DNA from 3 places in the Paenibacillus sp. SAFN-054 genome. Region 3 is predicted to be linked to each of the others. Evidence: riboswitches for the same ligand, from Rfam matches in the RefSeq annotation. Region 3 holds a riboswitch; each other region holds the start of a gene.
The links. Region 3 has a riboswitch for cobalamin ahead of metE (5-methyltetrahydropteroyltriglutamate--homocysteine S-methyltransferase). Riboswitches for the same ligand answer to the same signal wherever they lie in the genome.
Positions count from the first base shown of each region.

Region 1 (2,201 bases), on a different contig from region 3:
TGACGCTTTTGGCGTACAGAATGACGTCCGGATTGTCCTTGATGATCTTCTCCTCGCTGATTTCGCTCCAGCCCTGCGTATCGCCCGCCACGTTAACCCCACCGGCCAGGGTGATCAGCTCATCCATAAATTCGCCTTTACCTACCGTCCAGCCCGGAGAAAACTCGATGTACACCTTTTTCTTTTGATCTCCGCTCAAGGCTTTGACGGCTTCCACGACCTTGTTCTGTTCCTCTTTCATCTGGTCTACGACCTTTTTGGCTTCCGCCTGATGGTCCGTTATCTGTCCGTACGTTTCGATGTTCTTGATGACGTCGTCCACGGTTTTCGGATCGGTTTTGAAAATCGGAATGCTGAGCTCGCGCAGCTTCTTCACCGCGTCCTCGCTCATCGAAATGCCCGTGAAGACCACGTCCGGCTGCGCCGCGATCATCGCTTCCTCGTTCGGCTTCATGATGCCGCCCATCTTGGGCTTGGTTTTCGCGCTTTCGGGGTAGTCGTCATAATCCGACACGCCTACGATCTCGTCATTCAATCCGATCGCGAACAGCGCTTCGGTCTCCGCAGGAGATACCGACACGATATGCTTCGGCGCCTCGTTGAACGTAAAGGATTGTCCGGTCGCATCCTGGAGCGTTAACGGGTACGCCGTCTTCAAACTGTCCGCAGCAGGCTGCGTGGCTTCCTGTTTGGCAGGCTCGGTCTGCGGCGCCGCCGCATTGTCTTTTGTCTCGTTGTTGTTGCCGCATGCCGCCAGGGACAATGCGAGCAGCAGCGCGGCAATTCCGGTGGACCATCTTTTCATTGGCGATTTCAAATTCATGTTCTCGTTTCTCTCCTCTTTTTGGCTCATTTTCTTTGACGCAAAAGAGGCCTGGCGACTTCGCTATCCATGAATGCTGCTTGACGGAAGACATCACTTGGAAAAGCATGCGGGCTTACGTCCCGTAACTCTGCGGAACTGTCTTGTGCCGATGTTTTTCCAACAAAAAACCCTGATTCTTAAAATAAGAACCAGGGATTACGTCTGTTCGGACTTGTAGCGGCGTAATGCCGCGGTCAGGCCGGCGCCGAAAGCTTATGCGCACCAAATGGCTGCATGCTTAAGACGCTAGATCGTAATCCTTTCCTCGAAGGACCGTCATTATTCTCATGAGGCAGGTCTCCTGACTTACAGGCTTGGCAGTATCACCCCGGCCTTCCCATCCCTCCTCAAGGAGAAACAGTGGCATATCGGGACATACCTGTTTTACAGTGGCGGGACCGTGCCGGATTTGCACCGGCTTCCCTTTTCACCCGGAATCGACATACGGCAGCAGCCGTATCCGGGACCTCATCAGTTATCATTATTCACTTATTGTCCAGGCAATGCATCTCTAGTTTCTGATTATAGGTGAAATGCTTCCGCCTTACAATGACATCTTTCACGAAAAAAAATGACGATTCGCTATAGGCACCTCATGATGAGCAGGTAAGAGCACCTCGTGATGAGCAGGTAAGAGCACTTCGTAACGTCTTACTTGATCCGTAGCTCACAGCCGGTCCATCGCCCGTGACGCCGCTCCAGGGACAGCACCAGCAGACTTCCCGGCTCCGCGCTCACATCCCAAAAGGCCGTTCCAGGCATGAGGCGGGATACAATCTGCCGGATAACGCCGCCATGGGCCACCACGAGCACAGAACTTGAATTAGACGCATCGTCCGCAAGCTCATTGTCTGCCGGCGGCAGCACGGTGTGCAGGACCGCCGTGATTCTTCTTTCAAAGGCCTCCCATGACTCGCCCATGGGCGGTGTCACCTGACGCGGATCATCCAGCCACTGCCGGTACGAAGGAATATCCTTGAGCTCGTCATAGGTGCGGCCTTCCCAAGCGCCAAAATCCATTTCCCGCAGGGCGCTGTCATACACGGCACTTGCCGAAAGATCCGGTCGCACCGCATCCAGGCTTTCGCGGCACCGTGTCAGATCGCTGCAGTACACGCGGCTGATCGGCCAGCCTTGAAGCTTGACCCCTGCGGAATCCAGCTCGCTTACCCCTTTCGGACTCAGGGGGACGTCGGTATGCCCGAGATAACGCCTCTGCTCGTTCCACAGCGTCGATCCGTGCCTCATCAGCACGAGCTCCATTCGTTTTATATCCATAACGTGCCTCCGAAGCCCCATATGGCAAGAAGCGCAAGGATGACGAACATCGCCGAGA
Region 1 is NZ_JBQCKS010000002.1:637,746-639,946, forward strand. Features, by position in the region: gene ACTHPM_RS14355 (ABC transporter substrate-binding protein) at 1-805, opposite strand, end outside; cobalamin riboswitch at 1,140-1,351, opposite strand; gene ACTHPM_RS14360 (histidine phosphatase family protein) at 1,517-2,143, opposite strand; gene cbiB (adenosylcobinamide-phosphate synthase CbiB) at 2,134-2,201, opposite strand, start outside.
Region 1: another riboswitch for cobalamin. It lies ahead of ACTHPM_RS14355 (ABC transporter substrate-binding protein); the one in region 3 lies ahead of metE (5-methyltetrahydropteroyltriglutamate--homocysteine S-methyltransferase).

Region 2 (2,201 bases), on a different contig from region 3:
GAGTGCGTTGCTCTACCCCTGAGCTACACCAGCTTAAACAGGTCTTTCATATCAATACTGCAACGAAACAAAAACTATTATACATCTTTCATTTCAAAATGCAATACCCATTCGATCAATTGGTATTTATTGCAATTTAGAGCGCACAGATTGGAGCTTCTGCTCGCTGGAAGCTGCCTGGTCGCGTCTGTCGTCGATTTTGACGGAAGTGGATACCCGCTGTGCCCCCGACATGAATGGTGCCTCGTGCAGCGCCGCAATCGCCTTCCATACGTCCTCAAGCGGCCCCTCTATGATCGTGCTCATCGACGTTAACTGATAACTTACGCCCTGCTGGGTCGCCAGCACCCGCTGCATATCCGCCACATACGCGCTTAAGCTCGTGGTCGCCGTTCCGATCGGAATGACGGTTACTTCTGCTATCGCCAAAGTTACCCCTCCTCTATATCTAGACATGCTATTTGTTCGTTCCGCCGTCTCCCCTTATTGTATCCAACTCCGGAAAAGATAGCAAAGAGCCGGCAGCCGCCCCCGCAAATTTTTTTTAATCGCGCCATATGTGCTTTTACGGCCCAAAAGGGGCATTTTCGGACATTTTCCGAGTCATTCCTTCAGCCTCTTAGTAGCAAATCCGGTACTTCTCTGATATAATTCATCTTGCTTGTCTTTTTCGAATTTTGTGTTTACAAACACAATATATTGGGTTAAATTAGGATACAACAACCAAATATAGTGGAAACAGGTGAACCGCGCTCGATCGGGCCTACGGTTCCTAACAGGGAAGCACGGTGCAATTCCGTCACGGTCCCGCCACTGTAACCGGACAGCCGGGAGAGCTTCTCTTCGGCAAAAATCGGCAGAAACCACTGTGGGCAAAGTCGCTTCGCGGGAAGGTGCCGACGGACGTTCCGGGAGTCAGGAGACCTGCCTGTTCCTATACACATCACCTACGAGGAATAGGGAACGTGTTGCCATGAACATATCTACATATGGGGTGTAGATACATTCTTCTGCGCCCATTTTTGGTGCCTATAAGAATAACATGCAGCATTTTCGCGATTCGTTAGGTAAGATCGCCGGAAATGCTTTTTGTATGGCCCTAACCCCTTTCCTCGCAAAAGACATTAGTTCATTTTATATCACACCGTTTATTTTACTCATTATTCCAATATTACCTATCTTGAAAGGGGAACTGTACATGCCTCAGCTCGTGACCAAACCGAACAATCGTCAGCTGGCTTTTGATGAAATCCGCCTCTCCGTCTATGCGGACCGCGTTCTGGAAGGATTGGAAATGCTGGATAAGGAGCGCCTGCTTCGCGGCGTAACCAGCAAACTGCGCCGGGAGGAAGTAACCGGAGACGAAATCAGCAGCGCATTTACGATGTCGGCGCTTGAGCTTGTAACGAAGGAGGAGCCGAACTGGAAGTTCGCTGCAGCCCGCTCCCTTTTGACTTCTTTATATAAAAAAGCAGCATACAACCGCCGCTACAAAGCCTACGCGAACGAGCCTTACGGTGCTTTGTATCCCCTCATTTCCGAGCTGGTGAACAAAGGCATCTACCGCGAAGAGCTTCTCGAATGCTACACCAAAGAACAGATTGATGAGCTTGGAAAATGCATTGATCACAGCCGTGACCTGCTGTTTGATTACATAGGCCTTCTCACCCTGTCCGACCGCTATCTTGCCCGCGATTTCGACGGGCGCGTCATGGAGCTGCCTCAGGAGCGCTACATGGTCATCGCCATGTACCTGATGCACACCGAGCCTGCCGAGAAACGCATGGAGCTTGTCAAAGAAGCTTACTGGGCAATGAGCAACATCTATATGACCGCAGCGACGCCAACGATGTCCAATGCAGGCAAAAAAGTCGCCGGACAGCTGTCCAGCTGCTTTATTGACACCGTGGACGACTCGCTGGAAGGCATTTTCGATTCCAACACCGACGTGGCGCGTCTGAGCAAAATGGGCGGCGGCATCGGCGTCTACCTTGGCAAGGTTCGTGCGCGCGGATCCGACATCCGCGGCCATAAGAATACCAGCTCCGGCGTCATCCCGTGGATTCGCCAGCTGAACAATACCGCCGTCAGCGTCGATCAGCTCGGTACGCGCAAAGGCGCGGTTGCCGTCTATCTGGACGTGTTCCACAAAGACATCCTGGCCTTCCTCGACCTGAAGCTGAACAACGGCGACGAGCGCA
Region 2 is NZ_JBQCKS010000004.1:116,583-118,783, forward strand. Features, by position in the region: tRNA gene ACTHPM_RS19235 (tRNA-Thr) at 1-33, opposite strand, end outside; gene ACTHPM_RS19240 (MTH1187 family thiamine-binding protein) at 127-429, opposite strand; cobalamin riboswitch at 724-946, shown strand; gene ACTHPM_RS19245 (ribonucleoside-diphosphate reductase subunit alpha) at 1,199-2,201, shown strand, end outside.
Region 2: another riboswitch for cobalamin. It lies ahead of ACTHPM_RS19245 (ribonucleoside-diphosphate reductase subunit alpha); the one in region 3 lies ahead of metE (5-methyltetrahydropteroyltriglutamate--homocysteine S-methyltransferase).

Region 3 (2,201 bases):
AGGCGGTCAGGAAGCCTTCGGGAATGTTTTGCAGACCGATGCTGAGCGCGACGATCGTTCCCAGATCCTGATGGCTGCTGCCATAACTGACGCCGACGGATAAGCCTTCGGGCAAATTATGCAGGGCCATGGCAGACAGGAACAAGAGCGAGCTTGTCTGTCCGCTGCCCGCCGCATCCTGCGGTGAATGCTCCAGATCCTGATGGGGAACGAGCAGCTCCAGCAGGGTCAGAACGACGGTTCCCAGCAGTGTGCCGATCGTCAGAATCCACAGGTTGGACAGCTTGAGCGCCGACGGGATCAGCCCATAAGTCGAGGCCGCAACCATAATGCCGGCGGTAAAGGCGAGCAGAATATCCCTTCCGCGGTGCGTGACCTTGTTGAACATCAGCGCGGGCAGCGCGCCCAGGGCAGTGCAAATCGAGGTAGCCAAGCATCCCATCAAAATGGTGTTCATCATTTCCTCCCGGTCTTAGAATGATGCAGCAAGACATAAGTGCTTGTATCAAAATATGTCCAGGCCCCGCGCTCTATGCGCACAACCATTCCCAAGAAATATAGTCGGAATTTCCTCCGAATCTATTGCTAAATGAGATGCTTATAAGGTATGATACGACTTAATATCATCACACCAACAATTTTATAAAGTGGAAACAGGTGCTTGAGAGCGTGTATCGCCTTGAGCTTAAAAGGGAAGTCCGGTGCAATGCCGGCGCGGTCCCGCCACTGTAACAGAGGAGCGCTTCTGCTAATCGTCCACTGGTCGCATACGACCGGGAAGGCGCAGGAGCAGCGTGGATTCTGGAGCCAGGAGACCTGCCTGTTTTGACAGCACTGCTTTACCTACGGGAGATAGGGAGGTGTTAAAGAGTTCGGCGGCGATCATTTGTCATGCGCTGGTAACGGGCATCTTTACCCTTTGTGGAGCATAGGGGAAGATGTCCTTTTTTGTTGTTCCGAAAATCATACGAAATGTTAAAGAGGAGGCTCATCATGAGCAAAATAACAAGCAGCAGCCTGGGATATCCGCGCATCGGCGCGAACCGGGAATGGAAAAAAGCGCTGGAGGCATTCTGGGCAGGCAAGCTGGAGGAAGACGCATTTCTGGAGAATTTGAAGGACATCCGTCTGCATCACTTGAAAAAGCAGCAGGCAAAAGGAATCGACCTCATTCCGGTGGGCGATTTCAGCTATTACGACCATATCCTGGACACGGCCTCCATGTTCGGCCTGGTTCCTGCAAGATTCGAATATGGCGGCGGTATCGTACCGGTGTCCACTTATTACGCCATGGCCCGCGGGAACAAGGAAGCATCCGCATGCGAAATGACCAAGTGGTTCAACACCAACTATCATTACATTGTGCCGGAGCTGAACGGACTCACACCGGTGCTGACGCAGAACCGTCCGCTGGAGGCTTATCGCGAAGCCAAGCGCGAGCTCGGCATCGAAGGAAAGCCGGTGCTGGTTGGCCTGTATACCTTCCTGAAGCTGTCCAAAGGCTATCAGGCAGAGCAGCTGGATGAGCTGGTTGCCGCGTATTTGCCGCTGTATGAACAAATCGTGCGGGAGCTCGCGCAGGAGGGCGTGCAGTGGCTGCAAATCGATGAACCGATCCTGGTCACCTCTTTGGAGACGGAGGATCTGCAGCGGGTGAGCCGCATCTATGAAGCGCTCCACGCCGCGGCACCGGGCCTGAACACCATGCTGCAAACCTATTTCGAATCCGTAGAGCGGTACGAAGAGATTGCAAGCCTGCCGGTGCAGGGCCTTGGGCTCGACTTCGTTCATGGCGGGAAACAGAACCTCGAAGCGATCGAAAAGCATGGATTTCCGCAGGATAAGGTGCTAGGCGCAGGCGTGATCGACGGCCGCAACATTTGGCGCGCGGATCTGTCATCCGGCCTTGCGCTGCTGAACCGGCTGTCTGCAGCCGTGCCGCTCGAGCGCATTATCGTGCAGCCTTCGAGCAGCCTATTGCATGTGCCGGTCTCGACGGCGCCTGAGAACGGACTTGCGCCGGAGCTGGCCGCCGCCTTGGCTTATGCCGACGAGAAGCTGGACGAAGTTGCGCTTCTTGCCCGTGCCGTGAATGAAGGCGCAGGTGCGCTGCAAACACAAATCGATGCATCCGTACAAGCCATTCATGCGCTTAACGATTCTGCTTCACGCCGCAATGCCAAGGTTCGCGAGGCTGCCGC
Region 3 is NZ_JBQCKS010000008.1:104,217-106,417, reverse strand. Features, by position in the region: gene ACTHPM_RS25795 (ZIP family metal transporter) at 1-457, opposite strand, end outside; cobalamin riboswitch at 639-838, shown strand; gene metE (5-methyltetrahydropteroyltriglutamate--homocysteine S-methyltransferase) at 994-2,201, shown strand, end outside.